2 regions of the Cedecea selenatireducens genome follow, and region 1 is predicted to be linked to the other one. Evidence: predicted binding sites of a transcription regulator. Region 1 holds the regulator's gene; the other holds the start of a gene.

Region 1 (8,105 bases):
GAGGGTGTTGAAAAACAATGACATCGTGCTCGAGCAGCAATGACTGTTCATGGTAAATATCGATAAAAAAATCGGGATAGTGCGCGTAGAGATCGTGCACGGTCACATTTTCAAGCTGCAGAGCCGGCTGAAGCAAAACCCGGTTAGCCACCGAGTCCTGGGATTCCGGATGGGCATACAGCAGCAAAACTTTCGGCGGCTGCGACATCATTACCCTCCAGGGCGTCGTCATAGTCATTATTTTGGGCTACCATGCAGCCCGACCTGTTGCCCAGGCGACATGTTAACGAATTACAATGACAATTTAACATACTCTGAACATACGGCGCTTTATGATTGTTTTCTCCTCGTTACAAATTCGTCGCGGCACCCGCGTTCTGCTGGATAACGCCACCGCCACTATCAACCCCGGGCAAAAAGTCGGCCTGGTGGGTAAAAACGGCTGTGGAAAATCCACGCTGCTGGCGTTGCTGAAAAACGAGATAAGCGCCGACGGCGGCAGCGCAAGCTTCCCCGGCAACTGGCAGCTTGCCTGGGTTAATCAGGAAACGCCCGCGCTGGCCATGCCAGCCATAGAGTACGTCATCGATGGCGATCGTGAATTCCGTAAGCTGGAAGCCGAACTGAACGCGGCAAACGAACGCAACGACGGCCACGCCATTGCGTTGGTCCACGGCAAATTGGATGCGGTAGATGCCTGGACCATTCGTTCCCGCGCTTCCAGCCTGCTGCACGGCCTGGGCTTTAGCAATGAACAGCTGGAACGTTCGGTAAGCGATTTCTCGGGCGGCTGGCGCATGCGTCTTAACCTCGCTCAGGCGCTGATTTGCCGTTCCGACCTTTTACTGCTTGATGAACCAACTAACCACCTCGATTTGGACGCGGTCATCTGGCTGGAACGCTGGCTGAAAAGCTACCAGGGCACGCTGATCCTTATCTCTCACGACCGCGACTTCCTCGATCCGGTGGTCGATAAAATTATCCACATCGAACAGGAAAATATGTTCGAGTACACCGGCAACTACTCTTCGTTCGAGATCCAGCGCGCGACTCGCCTGTCTCAGCAGCAGTCGATGTTTGAGAGCCAGCAGCAAAAAGTGGCCCACCTGCAAAGCTTTATCGACCGCTTCAAGGCCAAAGCCTCTAAAGCCAAGCAGGCGCAAAGCCGCGTGAAGATGCTGGAACGCATGGAGCTGATTGCCCCGGCGCACGTCGATAATCCGTTCCACTTCAGCTTCCGGGCGCCAGAAAACCTGCCCAACCCGCTGCTGCGGATGGAAAAGGTTAGCGCAGGCTACGGCGAGCGGGTGATCCTGAACTCCATCAAACTGAACCTGGTTCCCGGCTCGCGTATTGGCCTGCTGGGCCGAAACGGGGCGGGTAAATCCACCTTAATCAAGCTGCTGGCCGGTGAACTAGAGCCTCTGCAGGGCGACATTGGCCTCGCCAAAGGCATCAAGCTCGGTTACTTCGCCCAGCATCAGCTGGAATACCTGCGTGCCGACGAATCGCCGCTCCAGCATCTGGCCCGGATTGCTCCCCGCGAGCTGGAACAGCAGCTGCGCGACTACCTGGGCGGCTTTGGTTTCCAGGGCGATAAAGTCACGGAGCAAACGGCACGCTTTTCCGGCGGTGAAAAAGCCAGGCTGGTACTGGCGCTGGTTGTCTGGCAACGCCCTAACCTGCTGCTGCTCGATGAACCGACGAACCACCTTGATCTCGACATGCGCCAGGCGCTGACCGAAGCGTTAATTGACTTCGAAGGGGCGCTGGTTGTGGTCTCGCACGACCGCCACCTGCTGCGCTCCACCACGGACGATCTCTATCTGGTGCACGACGGCAAAGTGGAAGCTTTCGACGGTGACCTTGAAGATTACCAGCAGTGGCTGAGCGACCTGCAAAAGCAGGAAAACCAGCCTGCCGATACCGCGAAGGATAACGCCAACAGCGCGCAGGCCCGTAAGGACCAGAAGCGCCGTGAGGCCGAGCTTCGCACGCAAACCCAGCCGCTGCGTAAGCAAATCACCCAGCTTGAAAAGCAGATGGAAAAGCTGAACGCTCAGCTTGCAGGGGTAGAAGAGAAACTGGCAGACAGCGCTATCTACGAGCAAAGCCGTAAAGCCGAGATGAACGAATGTCTGCAAACGCAGGTAAAAGTGAAGTCGGCGCTGGAAGAGTGTGAGATGGAATGGCTGGACGCTCAGGAACAGCTTGAGCAGATGCTGCAGAGCGACTAAACGCTAAGTTTTCCCTCTCCTCGCGAGGAGAGGGTTTGCCCTCAACGCCAGATAAGCAACACGCAGGCCGCGGTTAACACGCCCATGCTAACGTTGAAAATGGCCCAGGAGCGGCGGCTGCGCAGGAACAGGCCAATCAGGCTGCCAAAGGCTATCCAGATTACGCCGGCCACGATGTTCACCAGCGCAATGCCTACGCTAATCATCGCCACGGAATGCAGATAATCGGCGCCAGCCAGACTGAAGCTTGCCACGGCACCCAGCGCCATCAGCCAGGCTTTAGGGTTTATCACCTGCAGCAGGCCACCCTGCCAGAAAGGTACCGGAGACGGCGGGGCAGCATCCGTTTCCAGCCGCTCGTATTTCGCGGTACCAATTTTCCAGGCCAGCCACAAAAGATAAACGCTACCGGCAATCTTCAGGATAAGGTGCAAAGCCGGATAAAGCAGGATTAAACTCCCGACGCCGAAGGCCACCAGCACCAGAATGCACTGCATCCCGAGCATGATGCCAATCATCAACGGCAGGCTGCGGAAGAAACCGTAATTCGCCCCGGACGCGGTAAGTAGCGTATTATTAGGGCCAGGTGTAATCGCGGCGACCCAGAGAAAGCCCAGCATCGACAGAAAAAGCGTTAAGTCCATGAATTGGGTGCTCCACACCCGAAGAATAATTAGCGAACTAAACGAAACTAACAGTGTGATATGGCCAGTACAAGTCCTTTAGAATTGAATATTCATCATGATGAAGGTGACGATTTCCGCCCGATGCGCGGACTCAGTAATCCGCATCTGCAAACCATGATCCCACGTTTGATTCGCCGCCGAATCAATTTCAAACCTCACTGGCAGCGCCTGGATATGCCGGACGGGGATTTTGTCGATCTTGCGTGGAGCGAAGATCCGCAAACCGCCATGCAAAAACCGCGTCTGGTGGTGTTTCACGGCCTGGAAGGCAGCCTTCACAGTCCCTATGCTCACGGCATGATTGAAGCGGCCAAAAAGCGCGGCTGGTTAGGCGTGGTGATGCATTTTCGCGGCTGTAGCGGCGTGCCAAACCGCAAAGAGCGCATTTATCACTCCGGCGAAACCGAAGACGGCACGTATTTCCTCGACTGGCTAAATCAGCGCTATGGCGAAGTCCCGACCGCTGCGGTTGGTTTTTCGCTGGGCGGGAATATGCTCGCCTGCCTGATGGCAAAACAGGGCGCGGCCTGTACGCTGAAAGCGGGGGTTATCGTCTCCGCACCGTTGATGCTCGAGCAATGTTGCTATCACATGGAACAAGGCTTCTCGCGCGTTTATCAGCACTATCTGCTGAACCTGCTGAAGAAAAATGCCGCCCGCAAGCTGAAGAGCTACCCCGGTTCGCTGCCTATCGACCTGCGTAAACTCAAAAGTCTGCGCCGGATTCGCGAGTTCGATGACCTGATTACCTCAAAAATTCACGGTTTTGCCGACGCGCTGGACTACTACCGCCAGTGCAGCGCCATGCCGCTCTTGCCGGACATTGCCTCGCCAACGCTGATTATTCACGCCAAAGACGATCCGTTTATGGACCACCACGTGATCCCGGACCGCGAAACGCTGCCGCCGAATATCCACTATCAGCTCACCACCTATGGCGGCCACGTTGGCTTCGTTGGCGGCACGCCGCTGCGCCCGCAGATGTGGCTTGAGCAGCGCATCCCTGACTGGCTAACCCGCTTCCTGGACCACTGAAATGATCATTCCCTGGCAAGATCTCGCCCCTGAAACGCTCGACAGTTTGATTGAATCTTTTGTATTACGCGAAGGCACCGATTATGGTGAGCAGGAGCGCTCGCTGACGCAAAAAGTCGCCGACGTGAAGCGCCAGCTGCAAAGCGGCGAAGCCGTGCTGGTTTGGTCTGAACTCCATGAAACGGTAAACATTATGCCGCGCGGGCAGTTTCGCGGCTGACCGCTAACCGGCGGGGTGATCTATACTGGCTGAAAAGTATAACAATCAGAAACCAGACCTTTTTCCGATCCTTCATGGAGTTGTCACCCTATGTCAGCCAAACACCCGGTTATTGCGGTCACAGGTTCCAGCGGCGCCGGAACGACCACCACCAGCCTCGCCTTCCGCAAGATTTTCCAGCAGCTCAACCTGCGTGCCGCCGAAGTTGAAGGCGACAGTTTCCATCGCTATACCCGCCCGGAAATGGACATGGCCATCCGCAAGGCGCGCGATGCCGGCCGCCACATCAGCTATTTTGGGCCAGAAGCCAATGACTTCGGATTACTGGAACAAACCTTTATCGAATACGGCCAGAGCGGCAAAGGGCAATCACGTAAATATCTGCATACCTACGATGAAGCCGTGCCGTGGAACCAGGTGCCCGGCACCTTTACGCCGTGGCAGCCGCTGCCGGAGCCAACCGACGTTCTGTTTTATGAAGGCCTGCACGGCGGCGTTGTCACCCCGCAGCACAACGTGGCCGACTGCGTAGATTTGCTGGTTGGCGTGGTGCCTATCGTTAACCTGGAATGGATTCAAAAACTGGTTCGCGACACCGGCGAACGCGGTCATTCGCGGGAGGCGGTGATGGACTCCGTCGTGCGTTCGATGGACGATTACATCAACTTTATTACCCCGCAGTTTTCACGCACCCATATTAACTTCCAGCGCGTCCCAACGGTGGATACCTCTAACCCGTTTGCCGCCCGGGCAATTCCGTCGCTGGACGAAAGCTTCGTGGTTATCCACTTCCGCGGCCTGGACGACATCGACTTCCCTTATCTGCTGGCGATGCTGCAAGGATCGTTTATCTCCCACATCAACACCCTGGTGGTGCCTGGCGGAAAAATGGGGCTGGCGATGGAGCTGATTATGGGGCCGCTGGTGCAGCGACTGGCGGAAGGCAGGAAGATTGCCTGATTCGGCAGAGGCGGCGTGAATGCCGCCTTTTTGACGCTTAAGCTTCGATCACTTCATAGCTGTGGGTAATGTTTGCCGCTTTCCCAAGCATGAGCGCTACCGAGCAATACTTTTCAGCAGAAAGATCGACTGCGCGAGCGACGGCGCTATCCTTCAGCTCTTTTCCGCTAACCACAAAGTGCAGATTAATATGGGTGAACAAACGCGGCGCTTCTTCGCGGCGTTCCGAAGTCAGCTTCACCTCACAGTCCGTCACGTCGTGGCGGCCTTTTTGTAAAATCGACACCACGTCAATGGCGCTACAGCCGCCCGCCGCCATCAGCAGCATTTCCATTGGGCTTGGCGCTTTATCGCCAGAATTACCGTCCATCAGGATCTGGTGGCCAGAAGCGGACTCACCGAGGAAGGTCATGCCTTCCACCCATTTAACACGTGCCTGCATTTTGCCTACTCCAGTTGAGAAAATATTCTTTCAGATTACGCGCCTACGTGAAAACTGGCAACGTAAGGCGATCCAGGTCATGCTGAAACGAGACAAGACAAGACACTTACCAAAAGCTATGCTAAAACAATCCGGATGCTGCTGCTATACAGAGAAGTTTATGCCGTAAGCAGAGGAAACGACTAATTACAGGCCGCAGGAGTGACCTGCCCGCCAGTTCCCAGGGTTTGGGAAAATTTCACGATTGCAACGCCAGACAAGAGGTTCCGAGTCTTGTCTTTGGTAGCCAGTTTATAACAGAGGATAACCGCGCATGGTGCTTGGCAAACCGCAAACAGACCCGACTCTCGAATGGTTCTTGTCTCATTGCCACATTCATAAGTATCCGTCGAAGAGCACGCTGATTCACCAGGGTGAAAAGGCGGAGACGCTGTACTACATCGTCAAAGGCTCCGTAGCTGTTCTGATTAAAGATGAAGAAGGCAAGGAGATGATCCTTTCTTATCTGAATCAGGGTGATTTCATTGGTGAATTAGGTTTGTTCGAAGAAGGCCAGGAGCGTAGCGCCTGGGTTCGCGCCAAGTCAGCCTGTGAAGTAGCTGAAATTTCTTATAAAAAATTCCGCCAGCTGATTCAGGTCAACCCGGACATTCTGATGCGTCTGTCTTCCCAGATGGCGCGTCGCCTGCAGGTGACCTCCGAGAAAGTCGGCAACCTCGCCTTCCTCGACGTGACCGGCCGTATCGCACAGACGCTGCTGAACCTGGCTAAACAGCCGGACGCCATGACCCACCCGGACGGGATGCAGATTAAGATCACCCGCCAGGAAATCGGTCAGATCGTGGGCTGCTCCCGCGAAACCGTTGGCCGTATTCTGAAAATGCTGGAAGACCAGAACCTCATTTCCGCACACGGTAAAACGATTGTCGTTTACGGCACTCGCTAATTAGCCCCATAAAGGCGTGTCGCTTCGGTAACACGCCTTTTTTGTCTCTACAATTCAGGCTATGTGGAAGAGATTAATTTATCACCCGGAAGTTAACTACGCGCTGCGGCAAACCCTGGTGCTGTGTTTACCCGTGGCTATCGGCCTGATTCTCGGCAGCCTGCAAAATGGCCTGCTCTTCTCGTTAGTGCCTGCCTGCTGCAACATTGCCGGGCTGGACACGCCGCATAAACGCTTCTTCAAACGCTTGATCATCGGCGGCAGCCTGTTCGCCGTTAGCAGCCTTATCATGCAGCTGCTGCTGCTTTACACCCACGTCCCGCTGCCTGCGATATTAATCGTCATGGCCCTGCTGCTCGGCGTCACGGCGGAGATAAGCTCGCTGCATGCTCGCCTGCTGCCCGCGTCGCTGATTGCCGCCATTTTTACGCTCAGCATGGCCGGCAACATGCCTATCTGGAAACCGATGGTGCTCTATATCTCCGGCACCATCTGGTACGGCGCGTTTAACTGGTTCTGGTTCAGGCTATGGCGTGAACAGCCGCTCAGAGAGTCGCTCAGCCTGCTGTACCGCCAGCTTGCGGACTACTGCGAAGCAAAGTACAGCCTGCTGACCCAGCATACGGATCCTGAAAAAGCGCTACCGCCGCTGCTGGTACGTCAGCAGAAAGCCGTCGACCTGATAACGACCTGCTACCAGCAGCTGCATATGCTGTCGGCCAATCAGCAAAATGGCTACAAACGCCTGCTACGCGCTTTCCAGGTCGCCCTGGATTTGCAGGAGCACATTTCGGTTAGCCTGCATCAGCCGGAAGAGGTCCAGAAGCTGGTCGAGCAAAGCCATGCCGAGGCGGTGATCCGCTGGAACGCCCGAACCATCGCCGCGCGCCTGCGGGTGCTGGCAGACGATATTCTCTACCACCGCTACCCGACGCGCTTTACCATGGACAAGCAGATCGACGCCCTGGAAAAGATCGCCCGCCAGAACCCGGATAACCCGGTCGGGCAGTTCTGCCATTATCACTTCAGCCGCATCGGCCGGGTGCTGAAAACCCAACGCCCGCTGTATGTAAGGGATTTAATGGAAGATCGGGAGCGCCGCCTGCCGTTCTTCCCGGCCCTGAAAAACTATCTCTCCTTCAAGTCATCAGCGCTGCGCAGCTCCGCACGTTTAGGCGTAATGTTGACGATTGCCAGCCTGCTCGGGTCCTTCTTACATCTGCCTAAACCGTATTGGATCCTGATGACCGTGATGTTCGTGACGCAAAACGGCTACGGCGCCACCCGGGTACGTATCGTGCACAGGGCGGCTGGCACCATGGCAGGGCTGTGTATCGCCGGCATCACCCTGCACTTCCACGTCCCGGACAGCTACACCCTGCTGGCGATGCTAATGATTACCCTGGTGAGCTATCTGTTCATTCGCAAAAGCTACGGCTGGGCCACCATCGGCTTTACCGTCACGGCGGTATATACCCTGCAGCTCATTACCCTGAGCGCCGAAAGCTACATCATTCCACGGCTTATCGACACGCTGCTCGGCTGCCTGATTGCCTTTGGCGGCATGATCTGGCTTTGG
Region 2 (8,105 bases), on a different contig from region 1:
GTGCCCCCCGTTTTGTCTGGAGAAATTATTATGGCGAAAGAATTTGGTCGCTCGCAGCGCGTTTCTCAGGAATTGCAGAAAGAAATTGCCATTATCCTGCAGCGTGAAATTAAAGACCCGCGTCTGGGTATGATGACCACCGTCTCCGGTGTTGAAATCTCCCGTGACCTGGCCTATGCCAAAGTTTTCGTAACGTTCCTGAACGATAAAGACGAAGAAGCCATCAAAGAAGGCATCAAAGTTCTGCAGGACGCGTCTGGCTATATCCGCACTTTGGTTGGTAAGGCAATGCGTTTGCGCATCGTGCCGGAGCTGACCTTCTTCTACGATAACTCGCTGGTTGAAGGGATGCGCATGTCTAACCTGGTTTCCAATGTCATCCGTCATGATGACGAGCGTCGCGTGAATACGGACGACAGCAAGGAGGATTGATGAGTCGTCCTCGTCGTCGTGGTCGTGATATTCATGGTGTACTGTTGCTGGACAAGCCTCAGGGGCTCTCTTCCAACGATGCACTACAAAAAGTAAAGCGCCTTTATAACGCGAACCGCGCGGGCCATACCGGTGCGCTGGATCCGCTGGCGACCGGGATGTTGCCAATCTGCCTCGGTGAAGCAACGAAGTTCTCCCAATATCTGCTGGACTCCGACAAGCGTTATCGCGTGATTGCTAAACTTGGGCAGCGTACCGACACTTCTGATGCCGACGGCATTGTCGTTCAGGAACGCCCGGTTAACTTTAGCGCCGGGCAGCTTGCTGCCGCGCTGGAGACTTTCCGCGGGGACACCGAGCAGGTTCCATCGATGTATTCTGCGCTCAAGCATCAGGGCAAGCCACTGTACGAATATGCGCGCGCGGGTATTGAGGTTGAACGTGAAGCTCGCCCAATCACGGTGTATGAACTGCTGTTTATTCGCCATGAAGGGGATGAACTGGAGCTGGAGGTTCACTGTTCTAAGGGAACGTACATCCGTACGATCGTTGACGATCTCGGTGAAAAACTTGGCTGCGGTGCGCATGTTATTTTCCTGCGTCGCCTGGCGGTAAGTAAATATCCGATTGAGCGCATGGTCACTCTGGAACAGCTTAATGAGCTGGTCGAGCAGGCACACCGGCAGGAGGTCGAGCCTGCAGACCTGTTGGATCCGCTGCTGATGCCAATGGATAGCCCCGCCTCAGATTTCCCGCTGGTGAACTTGCTGCCAGAGGTTGCCGTTTATTTTAAAAATGGCAATCCGGTACGAGCTGCGGGTGTTCAGGCTGAAGGCCTGGTGCGCGTTACCGAAGGCGAAGAGAAGAAATTTATCGGTATGGGGATAATCGATGACGAGGGCCGGGTCGCTCCGCGCCGTCTGGTCGTTGAATATCCCGTCTGACTTTTGCCGCTATCTTGCGGTAAAAGAGCGCTACAGGTAAAATAGCGCGGCTTAACGACTGGCCGATTGTTTAACAACGGGTTCAGTCGTGCACTGGGGTTGCTGAATTAGAGATCGGCACCCTGTTTATTTATCTATAATGTTGGAGTTGAAAATGTCTCTAAGCGTTGAAGCTAAAGCTAAAATCGTTTCCGAGTTTGGTCGTGGTACTAACGACAGCGGTTCTACCGAAGTTCAGGTTGCACTGCTGACTGCACAGATTAACCACCTGCAGGGTCACTTTGCAGAGCACAAAAAAGATCACCACAGCCGTCGTGGTCTGCTGCGTATGGTTTCTCAGCGTCGTAAACTGCTCGACTACCTGAAGCGTAAAGATGTAGCACGTTACACCAGCCTGATCGAGCGTCTGGGTCTGCGTCGCTAGTTCTTGCGAGTTTCAGAAAAAGGGGCCTGTAAGGGCCCCTTTTTTCAACCAGGCGGCAGCAATTCTATGGAAACTAATGTATTGTTGCTGAGTGTGATCTTTATTGCAGAGGTTCGCGCGGCTAATGAGAGGCTTTACCCGTAAGAGCGGGTTAGGGTTGTCATTAGTCGCGAGGATGCGATGAAGGTCGGGTACCAACGGCGGCGCGTGAAGCCACGTGCTGCCCGTCATTTTAAAGGATCTTATTTTGCTGAATCCGATCGTTCGTAAATTCCAGTATGGCCAGCATACGGTCACGCTTGAAACCGGCATGATGGCTCGCCAGGCTACCGCTGCTGTAATGGTAAGCATGGATGACACCGCGGTATTCGTTACCGTTGTGGGCCAGAAAAAAGCCAAACCAGGCCAGGACTTCTTCCCGCTGACCGTTAACTACCAGGAGCGTACCTACGCTGCTGGCCGTATCCCAGGTAGCTTCTTCCGTCGTGAAGGCCGTCCAAGCGAAGGCGAAACTCTGATCGCGCGTCTGATTGACCGTCCGGTTCGTCCACTGTTCCCGGAAGGTTTCGTCAACGAAGTGCAGGTTATTGCTACCGTTGTTTCCGTAAACCCACAGGTACACCCTGATATCGTTGCCATGATTGGCGCATCTGCTGCGTTGAGCCTGTCCGGTATTCCGTTCAACGGCCCAATCGGTTCCGCTCGTGTTGGTTACATCAATGACCAGTATGTGCTGAACCCGACTGCTGAAGAGCTGAAAACCAGCAAGCTGGACCTGGTTGTTGCCGGTACCGAAAGCGCAGTACTGATGGTTGAATCCGAAGCTGAACTGCTGAGCGAAGACCAGATGCTGGGCGCCGTAGTCTTCGGTCACGATCAGCAGCAGATTGTTATCAAGGAAATCAACGCACTGGTTGCTGAAGCTGGCAAACCGCGCTGGGACTGGCAGCCAGAAGCAGTAAACGAAGCGCTGAATGCTCGCGTTGCTGCACTGGCAGAATCCCGCCTGAGCGATGCTTACCGCATCACTGAGAAACAACAACGTTATGCTCAGGTTGACGTCATCAAAGCGGACGTTATTGCAACCCTGACCGCAGAAGACGAATCTCTGGATGCTGGCGAACTGTCTGACATTCTGCACGCTATCGAGAAAAACGTTGTTCGTAGCCGTATTCTGGCCGGCGAACTGCGCATCGATGGCCGTGAAAAAGACATGATTCGTGGTCTGGACGTGCGTACTGGCGTTCTGCCGCGTACTCACGGTTCTGCGCTGTTCACCCGTGGCGAAACTCAGGCGCTGGTTACCGCGACTCTGGGTACCGCACGTGATGCGCAGAATCTGGATGAGCTGATGGGCGAGCGTACTGACAGCTTCCTGTTCCACTACAACTTCCCTCCGTACTCCGTGGGTGAGACCGGGATGGTGGGTTCGCCTAAGCGTCGTGAAATTGGTCACGGTCGTCTGGCGAAACGTGGTGTGCTGGCCGTTATGCCAGAAGCTGATAAATTCCCGTACACCGTTCGTGTGGTTTCTGAAATCACCGAATCTAACGGTTCTTCTTCCATGGCTTCCGTGTGTGGTGCTTCTCTGGCACTGATGGACGCTGGTGTGCCTATCAAAGCCGCCGTAGCGGGTATCGCGATGGGCCTGGTGAAAGAAGGCGACAACTTTGTTGTTCTGTCCGATATTCTGGGTGACGAAGATCACCTGGGCGATATGGACTTTAAAGTTGCCGGTAGCCGCGAAGGTATCTCTGCGCTGCAGATGGATATCAAAATCGAAGGCATCACCCGCGAAATCATGCAGGAGGCTCTGAACCAGGCTAAGGGTGCGCGTCTGCACATTCTGGGCGTGATGGAACAGGCTATTGATGCACCGCGTGGCGACATTTCTGAATTTGCTCCACGTATTCACACCATCAAAATCAACCCAGACAAGATCAAAGACGTGATCGGTAAGGGCGGGGCTGTGATTCGTGCGCTGACCGAAGAAACCGGCACCACAATCGAAATCGAAGATGACGGTACCGTGAAAATCGCAGCGACCGACGGTGATAAAGCGAAACACGCTATCCGCCGTATCGAAGAGATCACCGCTGAAATCGAAGTGGGCCGTATCTATAACGGTAAGGTCACTCGTATCGTTGATTTCGGTGCGTTTGTTGCTATCGGTGGCGGTAAAGAAGGTCTGGTTCACATCTCTCAAATCGCTGACAAGCGCGTAGAGAAAGTGACTGATTACCTGCAGATGGGTCAGGAAGTTCCGGTGAAAGTACTGGAAGTTGACCGTCAGGGCCGCGTCCGTTTAAGCATTAAAGAAGCAACCGAGCAGTCTCCAGCAGAAGATGCAGCACCGGCTGCGCCAGAAGCTGAGTAAGGTTTGCCAATTAAGCTCTCCATGGTGACATGGAGAGCTGTTTGTTACGGGACAGGAAGTCTCGTTTGCAGCCGGGGGACAGGACGTTCATCCATTTGTTGTCTTCGGGAGTAGGAAATGAAGCCTTTTTTGCGCTGGTGTTTCGTTGCGACAGCTATCACGCTGGCCGGATGCAGCAACTCTGCCTGGCGTAAGAACGAAGTATTAGCGGTGCCACTGCAGCCTACGCTACAGCAAGAAGTGATTCTGGCACGCATGGAACAAATACTTGCCAGTCGGGCTTTAACCGATGACGAACGCGCACAGCTTTTATATGAGCGCGGAGTGTTGTATGATAGTCTCGGTCTGAGGGCTCTGGCGCGTAATGATTTTTCACAAGCGCTGGCCATTCGACCCGATATGCCTGAAGTATTCAATTACTTAGGCATTTATTTAACGCAGGCAGGCAATTTTGATGCTGCCTATGAAGCGTTTGATTCTGTACTTGAGCTTGATCCAACTTACAACTACGCGCACTTAAATCGCGGTATCGCCCTCTATTACGGCGGTCGTTATCGTTTAGCGCAAGATGATCTGCTGGCGTTTTATCAAGACGATCCCAACGATCCTTTCCGTAGCCTGTGGCTCTATGTTGCTGAACGCAATATGGACGAAAAACAGGCCAAAGTGGCGCTACAACAGCGTCTCGAGAAATCGGATAAAGAACAATGGGGATGGAACATTGTCGAGTTCTACCTGGGCAACATTAGCGAAAAAGAGCTAATGGAACGCCTCAAGGCGGACGCAACGGATAACACCTCGCTCGCTGAGCATCTCAGTGAAACCAACTTCTATTTAGGTAAGTACTACCTAAGTCTGGGGGATAAGGACAGCGCCAAGGCACTGTTCAAGTTAGCGGTTGCTAACAACGTACACAACTACGTTGAGCATCGTTATGCATTGTTGGAATTAGCGCTCTTGGGCCAGGAGCATGACGACCTGGCAGAATCGGACCAGCAATAGCTGACGAACAACGATCGTCCCATACACTTTTTAACTAAAGTCATCACCTTCACGGGTGAGGGCGTTTTTGTTCGTTAATCAATCAAATTTGAGCCGGTTCACACTTTTCAATGAAAATTGCAGATCAATTTCACGATGAGTTACGTAGACTGGCCGCCATCAATGAGGCACATGTACTACATGACTGATATCATCGAAACCACTTTTTCTGATCTGGGGCTGCACGCCTCCATCATTCAGGCTCTTAACGACCTGGGCTACGAAAAGCCATCACCAATCCAGGCAGAGTGTATCCCACATCTGCTGAATGGCCGTGACGTTCTGGGTATGGCCCAGACCGGTAGCGGTAAAACTGCAGCGTTCTCCCTGCCGCTGCTGAACAACCTCGATCCTGAGCTGAAAGCACCACAAATCCTGGTGCTGGCCCCGACCCGCGAACTGGCGGTTCAGGTTGCTGAAGCCATGACGGATTTCTCTAAACATATGCACGGCGTGAACGTTGTTGCCCTTTACGGCGGCCAGCGTTATGACGTGCAGCTGCGCGCTCTGCGTCAGGGACCACAGATTGTTGTCGGTACCCCAGGGCGTCTGCTTGACCACCTGAAACGCGGCACGCTGAACCTGTCCGGCCTGAAAGGTCTGGTTCTGGACGAAGCTGATGAAATGCTGCGTATGGGCTTCATCGAAGACGTTGAAACCATCATGGCGCAGATCCCGGCTGAACATCAGACCGCGCTGTTCTCCGCTACCATGCCGGAAGCGATTCGTCGCATTACCCGTCGCTTCATGAAAGATCCTCAGGAAGTGCGCATTCAGTCCAGCGTAACCACTCGTCCTGACATCAGCCAGAGCTTCTGGTCTGTTTACGGCATGCGTAAAAACGAAGCGCTGGTTCGTTTCCTGGAAGCAGAAGACTTTGATGCAGCTATCATCTTCGTGCGTACCAAAAACGCGACCCTGGAAGTAGCTGAAGCGCTGGAGCGCAGCGGTTACAACAGCGCCGCGCTGAACGGTGACATGAACCAGGCGCTGCGTGAGCAGACCCTGGAGCGTCTGAAAGATGGTCGTCTGGACATCCTGATCGCGACCGACGTTGCGGCCCGTGGTCTGGACGTGGAGCGTATCAGCCTGGTTGTTAACTACGACATCCCGATGGACTCCGAGTCTTACGTTCACCGTATCGGTCGTACCGGCCGTGCTGGCCGTGCTGGCCGTGCGCTGCTGTTCGTTGAGAACCGTGAGCGCCGCCTGCTGCGCAACATCGAGCGCACCATGAAGCTGACTATCCCTGAAGTAGAGCTGCCAAACGTAGATCTGCTGGGCGAGCGTCGTCTGGCTAAATTCGCCGCTAAAGTTCAGCAGCAGCTGGAAAGCAGCGATCTGGATCAGTACCGTGCGCTGTTGGCAAAAATTCAGCCTTCCGCTGAAGAAGCGCTGGATATCGAAACGCTGGCTGCAGCCCTGCTGAAAATGGCTCAGGGTGAGCGTCCTCTGATTCTGCCACCAGATGCACCAATGCGTCCACGTCGTGAATTCAAAGAGCGTGACGATCGTTTCGAACGTCGCGGCGACCGTAATGACCGTGGCCCGCGTGGTGACCGTCCAGAGCGTGGTGGTGAAGATCGTCCACGTCGTGAGCGTCGCGAAGCTGGCGATATGGAACTGTATCGCATCGAAGTGGGCCGTGATGATGGTGTTGAAGTTCGTCATATCGTTGGCGCTATCGCTAACGAAGGCGACATCAGCAGCCGTTACATCGGTAACATCAAGCTGTTCGGGACCCACTCCACCATCGAGCTGCCGAAAGGCATGCCGGGTGAAGTTCTGCAGCACTTTACCCGTACTCGTATTCTGAACAAGCCGATGAATATGCAGCTGCTGGGTGATGCTCAGCCTCGTCCAGAGCGCAGCGGTGAACGCCGTGGCGGTCGCGACGGCGGCGGTCGTAGCTTCGGTGGCGAGCGTCGTGAAGGCGGTCGTGGTCCACGTCGCGAAGGCGCTGGTGCAGGAGCCGGTGCCGGGGCTGGTCGTAGCTTCAGCGGTGAACGCCGTGAAGGTGGCCGTGGCCCGCGTCGTGAAGACGGTGCCGCAACCGCACGTCGTCGCTTTGGTGATGCATAATTGACCTATAATCTGCCGTTTTATTTTTAAACGGCAGTCGGAAAAGCCCCGGTTATCGCAATCGGGGCTTTTTTTTATCCCTTTCGTACTCATGTACTGGTACAATGATTCGCATCAGACAATTTCGTCGCGTTATGCCTCTCTTCAGGGATTCGATATGACAACTTTAACCTCCCCCGGCACAAAGCCTTCGTTAATAGGCGGCGTAATGATTATCGGTGGGACGATCATTGGCGCAGGGATGTTTTCTTTACCCGTGGTGATGTCGGGTGCCTGGTTCTTCTGGTCACTGGCCGCGCTGGTGTTCACCTGGTTTTGTATGCTGCATTCCGGGTTAATGATCCTGGAGGCGAACCTTAACTACCGCATTGGCTCCAGCTTCGACACTATTACCAAAGACCTGCTGGGCAGAGGCTGGAACGCGATAAACGGCCTGTCGATTGCCTTTGTTCTTTATATCCTGACCTATGCCTACATCTCGGCCAGCGGCTCTATCCTGCATCATACATTTTCGGCGCTGTCGCTCGACGTGCCGGCTCGCCTGGCGGGGCTGGTCTTTGCGCTGGTCGTCGCGTTTATTGTCTGGCTGAGCACCAAAGCGGTGAGCCGTATGACGGCGATTGTCCTGGGCGCGAAGGTCATCACTTTCTTCCTGACCTTTGGCAGCTTGCTTGGGCACGTAACGCCGACAACGCTGTTTAACGTGGCGGAGAGCAATGCTTCCTATACGCCATATCTGCTGATGACGCTGCCGTTCTGCCTGGCCTCTTTTGGTTATCACGGCAACGTGCCGAGCCTGATGAAG

The links. Region 1 encodes CRP, which controls carbon source genes, mostly activating them, when cyclic AMP is high. Its sites were predicted from a motif close to ATGTGANNNNNNTCACAT; they were not measured.
Region 2: a site for CRP is predicted at 5,266-5,283, ahead of yrbN (protein YrbN). Genes of this name have one in related genera too.

Annotation. Positions count from the first base shown of each region.
Region 1 covers NZ_JBHIKW010000025.1:9,931-18,035, forward strand. The annotation lists gene kefG (glutathione-regulated potassium-efflux system ancillary protein KefG) at 1-208, opposite strand, end outside; gene ACE38U_RS21840 (ABC transporter ATP-binding protein) at 333-2,237, shown strand; gene ACE38U_RS21845 (LysE family translocator) at 2,279-2,881, opposite strand; gene ACE38U_RS21850 (hydrolase) at 2,942-3,958, shown strand; gene ACE38U_RS21855 (YheU family protein) at 3,960-4,178, shown strand; gene ACE38U_RS21860 (phosphoribulokinase) at 4,269-5,138, shown strand; gene ACE38U_RS21865 (OsmC family protein) at 5,176-5,580, opposite strand; gene crp (cAMP-activated global transcriptional regulator CRP) at 5,894-6,526, shown strand; gene ACE38U_RS21875 (YccS/YhfK family putative transporter) at 6,588-8,105, shown strand, end outside.
Region 2 covers NZ_JBHIKW010000005.1:91,664-99,768, forward strand. The annotation lists gene rbfA (30S ribosome-binding factor RbfA) at 31-432, shown strand; gene truB (tRNA pseudouridine(55) synthase TruB) at 432-1,376, shown strand; gene rpsO (30S ribosomal protein S15) at 1,531-1,800, shown strand; gene pnp (polyribonucleotide nucleotidyltransferase) at 2,048-4,177, shown strand; gene nlpI (lipoprotein NlpI) at 4,295-5,179, shown strand; gene yrbN (protein YrbN) at 5,290-5,367, shown strand; gene ACE38U_RS10120 (DEAD/DEAH family ATP-dependent RNA helicase) at 5,360-7,300, shown strand; gene mtr (tryptophan permease) at 7,458-8,105, shown strand, end outside.